Regions from separate parts of the Brevibacillus sp. BD137 genome, predicted to be linked through region 1. Evidence: riboswitches for the same ligand, from Rfam matches in the RefSeq annotation. Region 1 holds a riboswitch; each other region holds the start of a gene.

Region 1 (6,116 bases):
GCTGCATTTCCCTCTGCTGGAGGGGTTGTCGTCGATGGCGTACTCGTGGAGCATCCAGCTAACACGCTTCCGGCGACCAGCATCGCACCAAGAAACAACTTGAGATTTCGTTTCATCAGAAAATTCCCCCTTATCTGTATTTTTCTGTTCCAAACACAATATACGCGACCGGAATTGGGTTGAAAACGGGGTTAGTATAGATTTAATTTAATTTTATGAAAATTCACTATATTATAAACAAAAGTAAAACCCAACCAGCTTTTCGGCCAGTTGGGCTTTTGTTGATCGATCAATTATTTCTACATTAGAACGCTGGAATAATCGCGCCTTTGTATTCATCTTCAATGAACTTTTTCACTTCAGGTGAGTTCAGTTCTTTTGCCAGCTTTTGAATGGCTTCGGAATCCTTGTTGTCAGGACGAGCTACCAGGATGTTTGCGTATGGCGTATCTTTATCTTCAATAAACAGAGCGTCTTTGGTTGGAACAAGCTTTGCTTCCAGCGCATAGTTCGTGTTGATCAGCGCCATATCTACTTCTTCCAGAACGCGCGGCAGCATTGCTGCTTCTACTTCTTTGAATTTCAGGTTTTTCTTGTTCTCAACAACGTCTTTCACTGTGCCGCTGATGCCAGCGCCTTCTTTCAGCTTGATCACGCCGTTTTTCTCCAAGAGTGCGAGTGCGCGACCGCTGTTTGTCGGGTCGTTTGGCAGCGCGATTGTTGCGCCATCAGCTAATTCATCTACAGATTTTATTTTTTTGCTGTAAGCGCCGAATGGCTCGATGTGTACAGCCACCACTGGCACCAGATTCATGTTTTGTCCTTTATTGAAGTCTTCCAGGTAAGGCTTGTGCTGGAAGAAGTTTGCGTCGAGTTGTTTCTCGTTCACTTGAACGTTAGGTTGTACGTAATCAGTGAACTCTTGGACTTCCAAGTTCACGCCTTGTTCTTTCAGTTTTGGTTGAATGAACTTCAAGATTGCTGCATGTGGAACGGGAGAAGCGCCTACCTTCAATGTTACTTCCTGTTTTCCGCCTTGTGCGCCGCCTTCAGCCGGAGCAGGTGCTGTTTCGGTTTTGCCTCCGCAAGCTGCCAAAGAAAATGCCAACACAGTAGAAAGTACAGATACGACTAGCTTTTTCATGAATGATTTCCCCCTTGCATGTATTTCGTTTTATTTTTTGACAATCTATATGGAAAGATCCTATTTGCGGCTGAATTTCAGAACCAAACGGTCCCCCAGCGATTGTAAGATCTGTACCATCACCAGCAAAATAACAACAGTCACAACCATAACATCGGTTTGGAAACGCTGATAACCGTATCGGATCGCCAAGTCACCCAAACCACCACCGCCAATTACCCCAGACATTGCTGTGTAGGAGACCAGTGTTACCGTCGTGATCGTAATACCCGCGATCAGACCGGATCTAGACTCTGGCAAAAGGACATTCCAGACGATCTGCCAATTGGAAGCACCCATAGATTGTGCGGCCTCAATCACGCCCTTATCAATCTCACGCAGAGAGGTTTCCACCAAACGTGCGAAAAACGGAGCGGCACCAAATACGAGCGGCGGAATGGCACCCAGTACGCCGAGTGAAGTCCCTACGATCATTTTCGTCACTGGAATCAGCAAGATCATCAGAATAATAAATGGTACCGAGCGCAATACGTTGACAACGAATGATGCAATCGTATAAAAAGTGCGGTTTTGCAAAAGCTGTCCGCGAGAAGTCAAAAACAGAATGATGCCCAACGGCAAACCAATCAGGACGGTAAACAGAGTGGAGAAGCCAAGCATCGTGAGCGTGTCCATCGTACCTTCGCCGATTTCAGCCCAATCCACATTTTCGAATGTCCAGTCCATTTATATCACCTCTACTTCCAAGCCACGTTGGCGCAGCGTCTCGATGGTCTTTTGATTCTGTGCGACATCGCCTTCCAGCTCGATCACTAACTGACCATACGGCGTATCTTTCATGCGAGAAATCGTTCCCTGCAAAATACTGAACACCGTACCAGTCTCTTGCATGGTTTGGAACAGGATCGGCTGGTATGTTTTTTCTCCGAGGAAGGTGACACGAGCAATCGTGCGGTTCCCCGAGGCCTTTTCGTGCTCGACCGCTTCGCGCAGCTCTGTAGAATCGGCTACTTGCTCCACGAATTCTTGTGTCGTTGGATGCTTTGGACGAAGGAATACATCCAGTACGTTACCCGACTCGACGATCTTTCCTCCATCAATCACGCCGACACGATCACAAATGGAGCGAATGACGTGCATCTCGTGGGTAATCAACACAATGGTCAAGCCCAGCTTGCGGTTAATGTCCAGGAGCAGTGCCAGAATGGAGTTCGTCGTCTGCGGATCGAGAGCTGATGTCGCTTCGTCGCAGAGCAGCACTTTTGGATCATTCGCGAGCGCACGGGCGATCCCGACACGCTGCTTCTGTCCGCCAGACAGCTGGGAAGGATATTTGTCCTTATGAGCCTCCAAGCCAACCAGCTTCAGCAGCTCGTTTACTTTCTTATCAATCTCTGCCTTCGAACGCTTTGCCAGCTTGAGCGGAAAAGCAACATTTTCGCCGACCGTCGAAGAAGACAGCAAGTTGAAATGCTGAAAAATCATGCCGATTGCTCGGCGCTTTTCTTGCAGCTTCCCTTCATCTAGCTTCGTCAAATCGACGCCGTCCACAATAACTTCCCCCGAAGTTGGGCGCTCCAGCAAATTGATGCACCGGATCAACGTACTTTTCCCTGCACCAGAGTGTCCGATAATCCCGTATATTTCGCCTTGCTCTATGGAAAGGTCGATCCCCGTTAACGCTGGGATGGTTTTACCTTGTACTTGATAGCTTTTATGCAATTGACACAGTTGGATCAACGCATCCACCTCCCGACCATAATCTTGATAAAAATATAAAAACCCCTTTTTCATAAACGAAAAAGGGGCTGCAACGCAATTGTATACGTTCGCATCCACCCTTCTCATCTACACAAGATCCAAAAATCCTGTAGGAATTGGCACCGCGACGTTCATTCGAAAATGAACCGGCTGCCGGGCTTCATAGGGCCTGTCCCTCCGCCTCTCTTGATAAGAAAGATATCTACGTATATTATGTTCGTTTGTTCTATTTCTTGATGATACAAAACGGATTATATCCTTTTTGAAAATATCACGTCAATAGTAATAGCAGGAAAAAGTTTTTTAATCCATGACGCCGTTGCGGATGATGGTTGACTTTATGTGGAAGCGAAATGTCGCATCTTTGAACATCTTTCTCCATTCGGCCTGCTTCATATTTGCCTTCCCTCTTCTATTTGAACGATACACGATCCCGAAACCAGCTGGATCGACATTGAGGTCCTGTAATTTGTGTACTACTTTCTGCAGTTCTTTTCCGAGCTCTTCTTCCAGTGCATGTTCCATGATTTTCATCAACCTTGCATTCTCTAGCTTTAACGGGAGGGTTAATTCCAAAATCCGCGCATTTAATCGGATGTGAATATCAAAGATCGGGGGAGATACTTGGGTCAGCTCGATTTTTGAATGGCTGGAAATCGTATCAAAGACAAGCTGCACACGGTCTTTTTTACTTCCGCGACTCTTGGGTACCTCGCCAAAAATATGTGCAGGAACAGAAGTATCGTAGCTTCCAATGCGGAATTTTCCATGCATGAGCTTGATTAAAAAGGCTTCCTTGGGTGTGATCCACCCTACATAACGCTCCCCTCGAAATAATGCGACACCCTTGATTTGCAGCTCATTTCCCTTTCTTGCAATGTACGGCATGATCGGGTCGATTCCTTTGTCATAATAAGCTCGAAAAAACTCATGCATGGTGGAAGAAGGAATTTTTTCCCCTTCAATATTTTGCTCAATCATACGGTATAAATAGATTCCGATATTCCCTTCTTCCGAATAGGGATACGTTAACATATCATATGTTTCGCCTTCAAATAGGCAAAGATAAACCCTGCTGGAAATAGATGAATCCCGATACAACGTGTCAACGATACTGCCAAGCCCACGTCTTGCCAAGTTTTCACTGTAGATTGCGACACGAATCTGCCCACCCAATACTCTTTTATCTGATTGTAAATTAACCCGATCGCGGATTGATTTGCTGGTCTCCCCCGTTGCTGAGAAAATCTGTATTTTTTGTTTTGCCTCTGGATTAATGGAGGGCATGATTGCAGTCCCACGAATGTTTCCATCCTTTGACAAGTCATAGCCGACAGCTGTGGCAAGTCCAGTTTCATCAAAAATCTGCCGATCTCCACAGCCTGTGACCACCATGACGCCAGAACAACACAACGCCAAAAAACGTTTGATGAAGGGCATTCTCCTTTTTCGATCATCAAGCATCAGGCACTCTCTCCTTTGCTCTTCGATTTTGCCCGTTGCGTTCGCTGTTTCAGCAAAACCATCATGTACAAAAAATAGGGGTACAGATATACAACCCATATGCTAATTTTCCCATGCACTGTATAAAGCCAATTCATCTGCTGTCTGGAAAGCATCGTCAAGGAAGCAAGATAAATCACCGGCAAAATCCAATGCAATGAACTTCGCAAGTTGAAGCCAAACAAGCGCTTGAGTCCTCGCGCCGAGCACCACAAATACAGCATGATATTCGGCAAGATGACGATAAGCCACAACGAGATAACGACTAGCTCAAATCTTTCCAGAATGGGGAGGTACACCATCTTTTGCAGATTGAGTGTGGCCCAAATCGTCCTCATGAGCTGACCTTGGCTAAAAAAGACCAAGGTTACAATCATGAGAATTAAATAGATAATGTAAGTCACCAGCACCGCCAACTGTGCACTTTTATTTACCTTGTCCTTATTCTGTACATAGGGATAGACCACGTAGAGAACCTCAAAACCGACACTGGTCAAGGACATAGCCAGCATTCCTCTGAAAAGGTTCTCAAAGCTGGTATCCATGATCGGAAACAAATATTCCCACCGCGCAAATTGCAAAGGGAAATATATATCAAAGACTAGCCATAGCGTTGCAATTATGGAAAAAAACGTATAGCCCGCTATGACTCTTATCCCCCCCACAATGGTGTAGTACGCAAGAAAAAGAATGATTCCAGACAAAATCCACGTAGGTAAATTCGGGAACACCCAGGTTTGGACAACCTCAATGTAGCTGCGAAGAATGATTCCAGCTGTCATTATAAAAAAGGTTATATATATGATGCTGACAGCAGTTCCTAGCCACCTTCCAAACACATCATCTTGAATGCCGTAAATATCGGCCGAAGGGTATTTTTGCATGGTCTTGATAATGATCCACAATGTTAGATGAGTAACCAAGCCTGCAAGTACGACCGAAATCCAAGCATCATGCCCTGCTTCCCTCGCAACGATTCGTTGAAAGCCCAAGATGCCCACCCCAATTTGAGTAGCATGCACCAGCACCCCTGCAAGAAATGCCGTTATCGTATTGTCCTTACTTACATCGATGTTGATCTTCATGGCCGCCTCGCTTACTCGTCAATGTCTTTCTTCTCTTTGGCTCTATCCCTGTCAAAGCGCGATATTCGTTTTGGGTTAAAAAACTTGAGGCGTTCCGAAAGAGAGGATAAGGGAGCGCGTATAAAGCCATCCTTCCAATCTGAAAATCGCACGGGATAAATCGGGTACATATACGGACGCCCCAAGCTGGTCTGGCGAAGCAAGTGACTGGCCAAATAACTAAATCCGACCACAATGCCTAATGCACCCAGCAAACCCGCCAGAAAAATCATCGGAAAACGAACCACCCGGATCGTAGAACCGATCATATAGCTAGGCGCGATAAAGGATGACAAAGCCCCGAGTGCAACAATAATAATCAAGATATTGCTGGTGAATCCGGCCTGAACGATAGCTTGTCCGATAACAATACCGCCCACAATACCAATCGTCTGACCGACCTTGGTCGGCAGTCTCGCTCCCGCTTCCCGCAAAAGCTCAATGATCAGCTCCATCAAGAGGGCCTCCCACAACGGCGGGAACGGTACCCGAGAGCGTGATTGCGCGAGCGAAAGCAAGAGGTCAGCTGGAACCATCTCGTAATGATAGGTCAAGGCTGCTACATAGATCGGCGTGAGGATCAG
Region 2 (6,116 bases), on a different contig from region 1:
CCTCCTCAGTCGGTTGGCAAAGTACTACATTTCCACCCGGAAGTTCAAATGCTTGGCAGATGGCCCCCAATTCTTTATCGTGGAATACTTCGCTCTTCTCCCACCGAAACCAGCTTTGCCAACGTGCTGTTGCTTCTTCCAGATCCGTCACGGCATACCCTACAGACTTGAGATCGGCAGCACCGTTCGGATGTGCGCCAATGATGCCGCGATTAGTCAAATCTTCTCTTCTCTCTGCATCCGTTTGCGACCATTCAATGAGAAAGGGCGGGAGAAGAGTACTATCTGCATCTTCGAGGAACAACATCCGCCATCGAAGCGTCGTGCCATCATCACGCGTACGACTTCCCGCAACAGGCCCAGTAACCTGCAAGCCTTGGCTTCGCAAGCGCTCTGCCCACGCATCCATCTCGTTGGTCCGTAGGGCAATCTGGCCGAATCCTTCTCCCTTTGCCTTATCCTCGATGCATTGACGTATGAGCGGATTCTCTGATTGTTGAGCAAGCTCCTGGTGTTCAACCGCCAAAAACTCAACATAAGAAAGCCCGAAATAACTAAGGCTATTCCATGTCCCCCAAGACGCATGACGCCCTCCAGCTACCGTATGAAAACCCGCTTGGCAAAATTGCTCCGCTGCTTCCTGAGGAGTCCGATGTACAAAATGAACCAAATGATCAAAAGTTAATCGCACCTTTTTTCTCCCCTTTTTCGTATTACTTATAGGATATCAAAATTCATTTATGTAAGGATAGAAAGACAAGGGGGAAAAATGAACGAGAACAGATCAAGCCGGATACATGCTCGGCGCAAACGCTCACGCAGAAAATGGGCACGTGTGGGAAAGAGCACGCTCCTCTTTAGCGTGTTGGCCATCTTCGTAGTCGGAACCTACTACTTATTCCAAACTGCCATGGATGGAGAACATGCCAACCCGAACACCCAGCCTGCTCCTGATAATACAGCGAACCAAAAGTCTTCTGTGCAGCTCACCTTTGTCGGTGACATCATGATGTCAGGAAACGTTGAGAAAACCTTACTTGCAAATAGCTATGACTACCCATACAAACATGTAAGCTCGCTCTTTTTGCAAGATGATATCACCATTGCCAATTTGGAGACCCCGATCACCGACACAGGTGTTGCTGCTCAAAACAAGGAGTATGTTTACAAGTCATCGCCACTTGCTGTTCCTGCCATGAAAAACGCTGGGATTGATGTGGTGAATCTGGCCAATAACCACTCCATGGACCAAGGCGTTCCGGGATTGCTGGATACCTTTGACGCTTTGGACGAAAACCGTATAGAATACGTCGGTGCCGGTAAGGATGCAAGCCGCGCCTATTCACCTGTTTTCCTAGAAAAGAACGGCATCAAGATCGCGATTCTCGGCTTCAGCAGGGTCATTCCCGAAACGAGCTGGTTTGCAGGGAATTCCCAACCAGGTATGGCCGCTTCCTATGATCCTACACTGGCAGTGAAAGCGATCCAGGATGCGAACAGCCAAGCGGATCTCGTGGTGGTGATTGCACACTGGGGCAAAGAACGCTCCGATTATCCTGTCGATCATCAAAAGGAGCTGTCTCGTGCCTACATCGATGCTGGTGCAGATTTGATTGTCGGCGGTCATCCCCACGTACTGCAAGGCTTTGAAAGATACAACGACAAATGGATTGCGTACAGTCTTGGCAATTTCATTTTCACACGTTCAAACGAACCCAAGACTTGGGAAACGATGGTCCTGCAAGCAAACTGCTCCAAAAGTGGTGATTGTGAGCTAACGATGTTTCCATTTCATGCAGAATTGGGACAAGCTGTACCCATGAATGAAAGCAACGGCGCTACCCTGTTAAAACGCATTAAATCCATTTCTGAGCAAGTCGACATACAAAGTGACGGGCGTGTGCAGCCACGTGCAAAGGCGGTGGAGACTGCCCCCTGATAAAAGAAGCCGTGTTTCCAGATTCCTGGAAATACGGCTTTTCTTCTTATGGTTCCTCTTCCTTACGCAGATTCAAGAATAGGGAAGCAGCGCACTTCTAAGCCAAAATCATTTTTCAATAAGGACTCATGCTGTTCACTGATTCCCGTCACGATCAACCCTGCGCGCAAGACGCCTCCCAAATCGAATTGGACTTTTAGTTTATGCACGTTCACCCCGGCCTGCTGAAGGAAATGCAAGACCCGATCTGGCGTCGCAGTATGACATGAGCCCTCCAGATAACATAGGACGGGTTCTGCCGAGTCCACCGTGCCTCCAGCTTTGTCAGCCGTTTTTTCTTTCCAGGTAGGATGCGGCGTGAATGGCTGTGTCAATAAATAGGCCAAATCCTCCACGACTGCACTTGCTGTAGGGAGCTCTCCTGCCCCTCTTCCTGTAAACAACAGGTCTCCAACGATGTTGCCGGATAGCTGGACAGCATTAAACGCATCGTGGATTTGCGCCAACGGATGGCTCAGCGGAAGCATGGTTGGTTCAACAGATAGTCGAATGCCTTTTTCGTCTTGATAAGCCTGCGCGATCAGCTTGATCCGGTACCCTAAGTCGCTTGCAATCCGAATGTGACCTGCTGACAAATCTGCAATTCCTTTGCGAACAACATCCGCTAAAGGCAGCGATTCTCCATAAACAAGCTGTGCCAGGATATACAATTTGTACATAGCATCAAAGCCTTCTACATCCGAACGAGGGTCTGCTTCCGCATAGCCCAGCTCCTGTGCTTGCTTGAGCACCTCCTGGTAGGAGAGCTGCTCTGCTTCCATTTTCGTCAAAATGAAGTTCGTTGTTCCGTTGAGAATACCGCGAACACCTTGGATATCGTTCGTACGTAGGAACTGCCGGAGCACACTCAAGATCGGGATACCCCCAGCCACACTCGCTTCATAGGCAAGATGCACTTGATACTGATTTGCCAAATCGACTAGCTCTGTTCCTTTTTTCGCCAGGAGCTCTTTGTTGGCGGTTACCACATGGCAGCCCTTTTCGATCAAAGCACGTACGTAGCCATAGGTAGGTTCTACACCGCCCATGACCTCCACCACGATATCCACATCGCTTCTCAATACATCCTCAAAATCTGTCGTTAGTAAAGATGGGTCGACATGAACCGCCCGCTCTTTTTCCGAGTCACGCACCAATGCCTTGACGATCTCAATTCGTTTTCCCAGACGAGAAGCCAGCTTCTCCTGTTGTGAACGGATCGTTTTGATTACGCCCCCACCCACTGTCCCCAATCCCAATAATCCCACGCGTACTACTTCTGCACTCATCCTGACCACCCCATACCCCAAATTTTAGATAAAAAGAAAAGCCATCTTCGATAAGAAGAAGGCTTGATAGCAGCTAATGCTCCCCCTCCTTATCTCCCAGGACGTATATGTCCTGCAGGAATTGGCACCTTGTCACAAAATATACGTGACGGTTGCCGGGCTTCATCGGGCCAGTCCCTCCACCTCTCTGGATAAAGAAAATATGAAATTAAAAAAACCTTCTTCGCTAAGAAGAAGGTTCATCTACAAATGGAGTAACCCGCTTCTTATCTTTCGAGACGAAACGTCTCGCAGGAATTGGCACCTTGTTGCAATATGCAACGGTTGCCGGGCTTCATCGGGCCAGACCCTCCACCTCTCTGGATAAGAACTATTTATGCTGTTGAGCTTTATTCTAAGAAATTCCAAGGCAAGCGTCAACAAAATTCTTTCTTTTCTGATTGCAAGCTGATTTGGCAAGGATTTCAGTTGTGGGTGAACAGGCTTTCTACCTCTTCCATACTGCAGCAAGCACAATGAAACACGCCCTCCTGGCACTCCTCAGGCTGCTCTTTTTCCTCAACATATCCGCACCATTGGCAAATAAAAAGTTGTATCATTGCTCGCCCTCCTCTTCTATTATTCTGCCCAAAATAAAAAGAGCATTTTCCGCACGACCGTGACGATCGTTAGAAAATGCCAGAAAAGGAGGGGCATACTTGTCCACTCGCTGTTTTTCGCAAGCCATCTCTAACACCTCCCTATCTCCCGTAGGTCTATCAGTGTTGTCGAAACAGGCAGGTCTCCTGACTATGGGTTCATCGCCTAGCGTCGCCTTCCCCGTCTATTTTGATAGACCAGTGGCTTTTTGGACGCTGACTCCCCTCTTACAGTGGCGGGACCGTGTCGGATTTGCACCGAGCTTCCCTATTATCCTTGTGGCGAGTTGGTTACGCCCTAAGGAACCTGTTTCCACCTATGAAATTGTCTATTCTCACTACTACCCTCAGATTTTACCTTACCCGAAGTACCGTTCTTTCAAAATGCTAGTGTGGTGAGCTTCATGTCCAGCAATCACGTAGGCCAATGTCCTTGCAGATAGCTTGTTTCCGTTGGCAATTCCTGTACGCAACCACGCTTCTGGCGAGATTCCTCGCACCTGCGCGATGGTGGAAGCACGGACAGCCTTATACTCTTCCAATAAATCAGACAGATCTCTTAGCTGAAAACACCCGTGTTCGACAAATGCATTCTCATCAAAACCGACGAGGGGTGTCCGATCTCCTCTCGCGATTCTCAGCAAGCGATAGCTCATGATGCGTTCAGTATCGAAGAGATGACCCAACACCTCTTTAACCGTCCATTTGCCTGGCGCATACCGATAATCAATTTGCTCGGGCGCAAGGGACGAAAAGAACGCGACTTGCCTCTCTCCTTGCTGCGTGAGGATCGTTTGGAGCTCCCCCTCCGGTACAAGACCAATGTAATAGTCAAAATAAGCAGCGTATTCATCGCGCTCTGGTCGTCTGAGCATCTGTTTCCCACTCCTCGTCATTCAGTTTCAATAGACAAATTACTATGTAAACCTTCAAACAATAGGACCCTTGCCGGGGCTGCATCCGTGCCGACCAGCTTGAGTGGTGCAGCTACCAGAAAATACTCGCCTGGCGGGACCTCTGCTAGCCGTAAGCCTTCCACGACAATGACTCCCGCTGCAAACAATTTTTTATGTGTGGGGTGACCTTCCTGGCTGCGTTCGATTCCAAGTGCATCGGTACCAATGCCACGCACCCCTAGCTCACTTACATATTCCGCACCTTCTTCAGACAGAAAGATAAATTCAAAGGAGAACGCCTCTTCAAAAGAGTTTTTCGTTTTAAATAGGACAAAATCTCCTCGCGCAAGATCGAAGCTCTCCAAGTCAGCGCGAGTGATTCTGTCCTCGACCGCTGTGAGATCGAGAACCTTGCAAGGGCCCACTAGCTTCTCCAAGGAAATACTCTCAAATGTATCACCAGCATTCACCATGTGCAGGGGAGCATCCACATGGGTACCCGAGTGGAGGTCCATGTCGATTCTCGATTCTGTTACATAACCGTTGGTAGCGGTACATATTTTCGGCTGTTTTTCCGGCTTGTTTTTATACACCGTCATTCCTTCGTACACGGTGGCGGTTACATCATACATTTTCATCCCAAACGCCCTCCCTTTTGCCTACTGTTTTTTTCGATCCGCTGGAAAAACAATCCCCATCTGCCTTCTCGCTTCATCCATGACCTGCATGGCCATTTTGGAAACTTCATGCGAATTCGTTGCAGATTGTCTGGCCCCGATCTTCGCCAAGTGTAGGAATTCTCTTATTTCATAATGCATGGTCTTCGGGGTCTGCGGCCTTGCTACTTGCTCGGTTCGTCCGTCCCTGTAGCGAATGTCCACTTCTTTGAGATGGTTGATTCGATCGATCACCATCGTAGCGTCCTCCCCTTGAATTTCTGCTGGCTGATAGGAGGTCGTAATTTTCGAGAAGCTAATGATGGCATCCATCTCTCGATACTTCAACAACATACTGCCTTCTCCGTCCACTCCAGAATCAAGCACGATTCCGTCTGCTTTGATCACGTCTGGTTTGCCAAAAAGGATGAGTAAAGGATAAAGACAATAAATACCGATGTCCATCAAGGCTCCGTTTGAAAAAGCAGGATCAAAAGCACGTAAAACCTTCCCTTCGCGGTAGGCGTCATAGCGCGAAGAATATTGGCAATTGCTAGCAATAAAACGTCGTACTTTTCCCAGCTTGTGCAGGTTGTCTTGTATCGCAAAAAAATTCGGCAACAGTGTAGATTTGACAGCTTCCATGAGCAGCACGTCAT
Region 3 (6,116 bases), on a different contig from region 1:
TCTGGACATATAAGTAAACGTTTATTCGATGGCGAAATTATGGATTTTCTGACACAAATAGAATCAGGCGAGTGTCATGAAAGAAGACACTCACCTGGGTGAAAAATACGGCGGTACAGTGCATTTAATCTGCGGACAAGATGCTCAGTGGACCTTTTTCATTGATGATTGGCTCCAGTTCATAGACCGAAATGGGGAACATGGGGAAACCGACGTAGTAGGGCGTAATTTCGTACAACTGGAAGTAGATGACCAGTGCTTTGTCGGCGATGTAATAATCTTGATCGGGCTTAATCGAAGTAAAGCCATTAAGTGTGGGGATGTTTCTTTCTTTGATTTGACGCTTGATGTTTTCGGAAATCACCTTGACGTAATCGCTTCCTGGCTTGAATAATTCCCGCAGCGTATACAGCTTGCCTGTTTGGATATCAGCGGTGATCGAACCGAGGAAGGTCATGCCGTGAGCCATTTGCGGTGTATAGGCGTAGTTGCTCAACACAACACTGAAAATGCCGCGTTCGTTTGTCTTGATTTCGTAGCTTCCTTGCATTTCTGTATTTCCCGGTACCTGGACCCGTTGTTGCTCGTGAATTAAGCCTTGAACCGTTTGATAAATCGCCCGGTTGATATCTTTTTCCGCTTGCTGGTTGGCTAATCCCGCCAATTGCGGATAGTAAATCGTGGTGTTCGGACGGCTAATCGTCCGTGTCAGCACGGTAGCTGGCAATTGATTAAGTTCCACTTTTCTCCGTTTACCTCCTGTACGCGAGAGTTGTGTAATAGCCTATTCGAAATTGTTTTTGGCTGTTCTCACTTTTTTCACAAATTTGCCAAAGGTTTGGCTATATAATGGGGAAAGAATCCGATACATAAGTAAAAAGGAAAAGGGGGGCAATTATGATTCAATTGATTCGCAATACCTTAACTGACAAAGAAGGCTTTATGATTTTTATCCTATGGAATCATTTGTGGATGGCGGGGCTCATTGCCTACCAAGTGGATGTGAATTTCTGGAAAGTGACGTCCTTGGGATTGCTGGTCACTTTAATTGTTTCGCCGTATTATTTCATTCGCAAGGATAGTCTTGTAATTCGTTACCTGGTGGCAATTGGACTCATGTTTTATGCGATTTCATTCGATCACTTTACCGATTACCAGGAGATCACCTTCCTCGCTTTTATCGTCATGGGCTTTTTAGCAGCGTATTTGGATTGGAAGCTGGTCGTAACAGCGGGAATTACCCAAATCATTGTCACGGTTATTGGGTTCTACACAGGAACCTACCAGATCTTCGATGGCGATTTTTCGGAGCTCAATTTGCTTATGCGTATTGTCACGATTCTCATGATGATGGGAGCCGTAACGTATCTCTGTCTCGCCGGACAAGCCTCTCTGCAAAAAGCGCACGACGCAAGGCAGGAAGCGGAAGAGAAGGAGCGCCGTCTGGGAGAAATGCTTTTGAACATCCAGGAAATGACGGAGCAGCTAGATCGTACAAGCGATCATGTGCATGAGCATGCGGAAGGTACGAAGCGCAATACAGATGAAATGATGGTAGCCTTCAAGGAAGTCGCCGTCGGCATGGAATCACAGGCGAATTCTACGGTGAAGATCGAAGAAGAGGTTCAATCCATCGATCAGGAAATCGAGGCAGTCACATCGCAGACCAACGCAATGAAAACAGAATCGCAACAAAACAACCGTCGTCTGACAGAAAGCGTTCAGATGATGAACGATCTGTCCTCACAGATGGAGCAAATTGTGCAAGCAGTCAATGTAGCAGCCTCTACGATTCACCAGCTCAATCGGCAGGCGAATCGCGTAGAGGAAATTGTCGGCGCTATTAATCAGATCGCGACACAAACGAATCTCTTGGCACTGAATGCGGCGATTGAATCGGCGCGTGCAGGCGAGCATGGACGGGGATTTGCTGTGGTAGCGGATGAGGTACGCAAGCTGGCAGAACAAAGCGCGACAGCCACACAGGAAATTACCGACATTCTCAAGTCACTCCACCAGGAAAGTGAGAATGCGGTGCAACATATGAGCAGTGGGGAAGTGTCTGTTGCAAAAGGCCAAGAGCTGGCCGTAAAAACAGTGGCCTCCATTGAAGCAGTGCGTGCTGGTATGATGGCCTTCCTAGAAGCAGCTGATCAAGTAAGCTCCAGCATGGACCGGGTAAAAGTGCGTTCCGGCGAGGTTGCCATCGAGATGTCGACCATTACAGCCGTAACCGAGGAATCCGTAGCCAACTTAGAAGAGCTGTTTGCGACAGCAGAAAACCAGCATCAAAAAGTGCGTGAGATTACGGAAGAGCTGGGCGAGCTGAATACGTTGTCGCATCGCCTCCAGCAAACCTTTCACGTAAATTAGAGGTTGCGCTTCTCGCCAATTTCTCGGTGCTGAAAAGATGACTTTTTAAACTTTTATTTACTTGTAGAAGTGTTTGGAATTGAGAAAAAAGAATTGCATTTTCGAACCGTTCTGCTAGAATGAATTCCATTGTAACTAAATATATTCACCCACCTTATCAAGAGCGGCGGAGGGACTGGCCCGATGATGCCCGGCAACCACTGATCATGTCTATGCATGAACAGAAAGGTGCCAATTCCTGCAAAACCTGTACCATGGTTTTGACAGATGAGGAAGAGAACGGCTTCGTACGCAAACTCTTCCTCCGGGGAGAGTTTTTTTGTTGTATTTGTAAAAGAAGAGGAGGAATAAACGAACGATAAATTAATTTTATAAGAGAATATTCGTAAATGGTATTGAAAAAATAGGTAAAAAGCCGTACATTACCTAATAGGATAAAGAAAAACGTAAAGTTCGGATAGGGAGAGATACATCATGAAGAAGTTATTGCTGGCATTAACGACATTCGCAGTATTGGCAACAGGGTGCTCGACTGGCACAAGCGCACCGGCAGATCAGCCAGGAGGACAAGCAGCAGGACAAGAGGGCGCGGCCAAAAAGCGAATTGCCTTGATTTTGCCTGAGAAAATCGGTGTCAATCCATTCTTCCAACAAATGGACGAGGGTGCCAAGAAAGCTGCACAAGAGCTGGGGGCAGAAGTAAAAACGATCGAATCTACAGACCATGGAGCGATTGAAGAAAATCTGCGTGTGGCTGTTGCAGAAAATTATGATTTGATCATCACTTCTTCCTTTACATCAGAGGATGCATTGAAAAAAGTAGCTACCGAAAATCCTGACCGTAATTTTGCGATTATTGATACGGTAGTGGATTTGCCAAACGTTCGCAGTGTTACCTTCCGCGAGCAGGAAGCGGCTTACCTGGTGGGAGCAGCAGCAGGCTTGGCAACGAAAACGAACAAAGTGGGTATGGTTGTCGCTCTTGATATTCCGCAGTTGAAAAAATGGACGGTTGGCTTCGGAGAGGGCTTGAAAGCGACAAATCCAAAAGCAGAGCTCATGGTCAACTATGTAGGAAGCTTCACTGACCCGGCAAAAGCGAAGGAATTGGCTTTGCTCCAAGCTTCCAAAGGCGCTGATTTCATTAACGGTGCAGCAGCAGTAGGCGACCTCGGCGTTTTCGAAGCGGCGAAGGAAAAAGGTTTCTTCACAGCAGGTCAGGACGTTGACCGTACGACGATTGATCCAGAGCATATTGTTCTGTCCCAATTGAAAGGAACTGACGCGGCAGCTTATGAAACCGTGAAGACCTTTGTAGAAGGAACGTTCAAACCAGGTGTTGTGGCATACGGCTTGAAGGAAAAAGGTGTTGGTGTAACCTATGTCACGCACGAAAGCAAGACGCCGCTGAACGCTTTTATTGGACAAGAAGTGGTGGATAAAGTGAAAGCGATCAGCGATGAGATTGTAGCGGGTAGCCGCAAAGTACCAGACCAGTTTTAAAAAGGTTCTCGGTACTGAACGTTTATTTATAGCTTGTGCACAGTGATGGATGTGACCGACTACGGCTGTGTAGTCGGTCTTCCATTTTCATAAAAGGACGTACAGAAATGAGGGAGTGGGAATGACCGATCGCTTGGAAATGAGGGCCATGACCAAGAAGTACGGAGATTTTACCGCTAACGACAAGGTGTCGTTCTCACTGGCAGCAGGAGAGGTCCATGCGATTGTCGGGGAAAATGGAGCGGGCAAAACGACACTGATGCGGATGCTGTACGGGATGGAGCAGCCGACGTCGGGAGAGATCGTGTTAAACGGCAAGCCAGTTGTTTTTCGCGGACCAGAGGACGCGATTCGAAATGGAATCGGGATGGTTCACCAGCACTTTATGCTCTTCGGAGAATTCAGTGTGACTGAAAATATCGTGATCGGATATGAGCCGAAGCAAGCAGGCTTTTTCAACAGAAAGGACGCAGAGGAAAAGGTGCGGGCGCTGAGTGAGCAGTATCGCATTCCGATTCATCCGCAGGCTATGGTAGCAAATTGCTCGATCGGGGAACAGCAACGGGTCGAAATTCTGAAGGTCCTGTATCAGGGAGCGGATATTATCGTGTTGGACGAGCCGACTGCTGTCCTTACCCCGCTGGAGGTACGCGACCTGCTGCAAACGATTCGAAACTTGGCAAAGAGCGGCAAGAGCGTCATTTTGATTACACACAAGTTGCAGGAAGTCATGGAGGTAGCCGATCGTATTACGGTACTGCGCGGGGGCAAAGTGACGGGAACGGTTTCGCGGAATGAGACAAATGCGGATGATTTGGCAAGATTGATGGTCGGACGAGAATTGCAGGAGCTAGCTGAACGAGTCCCTCTGGAAAAAGGCCCCTTGTTGCAGGTGGAGAATCTTGCGGTTCGAGAAAAGCAGACCCTGCTCGATCAAGTCAGCTTTACCGTACACCACGGGGAAATCGTAGGAATCGCAGGTGTTTCCGGGAATGGACAATCCGAGCTGCTACAAGCGATCAGTGGTTTGCGAGCGGCACAGGAGGGTACGGTGCGGTTAGGTGGCAAGGATGTGACGAACAAATCAGTAGCCACCATTCGAGATGCCGGCTTGGCACATATTCCGGAGGATCGCTACCTGTGGGGAACGGCCAAACTCTCAAGCGTCGAGGAAAATGCGTTGATGGGCTATCAGCGAAAGCCTGCTTATAACCGCCGTGGCGTCGTTTTGCGGGAGAAATTCCGCCAAGTCGTAAAAGGCTGGGTTGATCAGTTTGCCATCAAAACAGGTTCCCGACAATTGCAGGAGCTGGCAGGGAATCTGTCAGGTGGAAATTTGCAAAAGCTGATCGTAGCAAGGGAGTTGGGACATGAAACTCCGTTTTTGATTGCAGCTGAGCCTACGCGAGGCGTGGATATCGGTGCCATGGAGTACATCCATCAGGCGCTGATCGAAAAGCGCAATCAGGGAGACGGGATCCTGCTCGTCTCCTCCGAGTTGTCCGAAATTCTCGCCTTGTCTGACAGAATTTTGGTCATGTATAAAGGGAGAATCGCAGGAGAGCTGTCACGCCTGGAGGCAACCGAAGAAAAAATCAGCGTGATCATGGCGGGAGGAAGCATTCATGGCAGCAATCAAAGAGCTATCTAAGTCATTGGTTCAGCCGTTCTTGGCTGTCGTCATCGGTTTGTTGACCGGGGCACTGGTTATTGCTGCCGTTGGCGAATCGATCTTGGGAACCTACCAGGAAATGTGGAAAGGGGCCTTTGGCAGTTTTTATTTCTTAACGTCTACCTTAGCGAGAGCCACACCTATCATGCTGATTGCCTTGGGTCTTTCCCTCGCATTTCGGGCAGGGGTATTCAACCTGGGAGCGGAAGGGCAAATGGTGCTTGGTGCCGTCAGTGCTGCGTTAGTCGCGATCTATTTGCCAGCGCCGGGAATGATCAAAATTGTGGCGGGTATTTTCGCGGGAATGGCGGTTGGCGGGTTCTGGGCGTTGTTGCCGGGCTTTATGGAAGCACGCTTTCGCATTCCGTTGCTCATCTCTACGTTGCTCTTTAACTATATTGCGGTATTGTTTGCGAGCTATCTCGTGACAGAGCCATTCCGGGATCGCTCAGGCTCTGCGGCACTGGCACAGACCGTCATGCTGGAGAAAAGCGCTTGGCTTCCAAAGCTGTTTGCGGGAATGAGCGTGCATGCAGGGTTTTTGTTTGCGATCGTTGCAGCGCTCTTG

What was found. Region 1 has a riboswitch for S-adenosylmethionine ahead of ODZ53_RS24045 (methionine ABC transporter ATP-binding protein). Riboswitches for the same ligand answer to the same signal wherever they lie in the genome.
Region 2: it holds a riboswitch for S-adenosylmethionine, as region 1 does, so the genes downstream of both, ODZ53_RS02040 (homoserine dehydrogenase) here and ODZ53_RS24045 (methionine ABC transporter ATP-binding protein) in region 1, are expected to answer to the same signal.
Region 3: it holds a riboswitch for S-adenosylmethionine, as region 1 does, so the genes downstream of both, ODZ53_RS07985 (BMP family lipoprotein) here and ODZ53_RS24045 (methionine ABC transporter ATP-binding protein) in region 1, are expected to answer to the same signal.

The regions. Positions count from the first base shown of each region.
Region 1 covers NZ_JAOTNO010000014.1:58,322-64,437, forward strand. The annotation lists gene ODZ53_RS24030 (peptide ABC transporter substrate-binding protein) at 1-116, opposite strand, end outside; gene ODZ53_RS24035 (MetQ/NlpA family ABC transporter substrate-binding protein) at 305-1,144, opposite strand; gene ODZ53_RS24040 (methionine ABC transporter permease) at 1,205-1,870, opposite strand; gene ODZ53_RS24045 (methionine ABC transporter ATP-binding protein) at 1,871-2,884, opposite strand; SAM riboswitch class I at 2,986-3,101, opposite strand; gene ODZ53_RS24050 (Ger(x)C family spore germination protein) at 3,209-4,369, opposite strand; gene ODZ53_RS24055 (GerAB/ArcD/ProY family transporter) at 4,369-5,493, opposite strand; gene ODZ53_RS24060 (spore germination protein) at 5,505-6,116, opposite strand, start outside.
Region 2 covers NZ_JAOTNO010000001.1:364,483-370,598, forward strand. The annotation lists gene ODZ53_RS02030 (VOC family protein) at 1-691, opposite strand, end outside; gene ODZ53_RS02035 (CapA family protein) at 770-1,939, shown strand; gene ODZ53_RS02040 (homoserine dehydrogenase) at 2,002-3,267, opposite strand; SAM riboswitch class I at 3,354-3,465, opposite strand; SAM riboswitch class I at 3,531-3,637, opposite strand; gene ODZ53_RS02045 (hypothetical protein) at 3,732-3,866, opposite strand; gene ODZ53_RS02050 (hypothetical protein) at 3,863-3,994, opposite strand; cobalamin riboswitch at 4,026-4,231, opposite strand; gene ODZ53_RS02055 (DinB family protein) at 4,265-4,780, opposite strand; gene ODZ53_RS02060 (cyclase family protein) at 4,798-5,439, opposite strand; gene ODZ53_RS02065 (Gfo/Idh/MocA family protein) at 5,461-6,116, opposite strand, start outside.
Region 3 covers NZ_JAOTNO010000003.1:279,515-285,630, reverse strand. The annotation lists gene ODZ53_RS07995 (DUF3298 and DUF4163 domain-containing protein) at 125-742, opposite strand; gene ODZ53_RS07990 (methyl-accepting chemotaxis protein) at 898-2,373, shown strand; SAM riboswitch class I at 2,525-2,647, shown strand; gene ODZ53_RS07985 (BMP family lipoprotein) at 2,848-3,876, shown strand; gene ODZ53_RS07980 (ABC transporter ATP-binding protein) at 3,998-5,527, shown strand; gene ODZ53_RS07975 (ABC transporter permease) at 5,502-6,116, shown strand, end outside.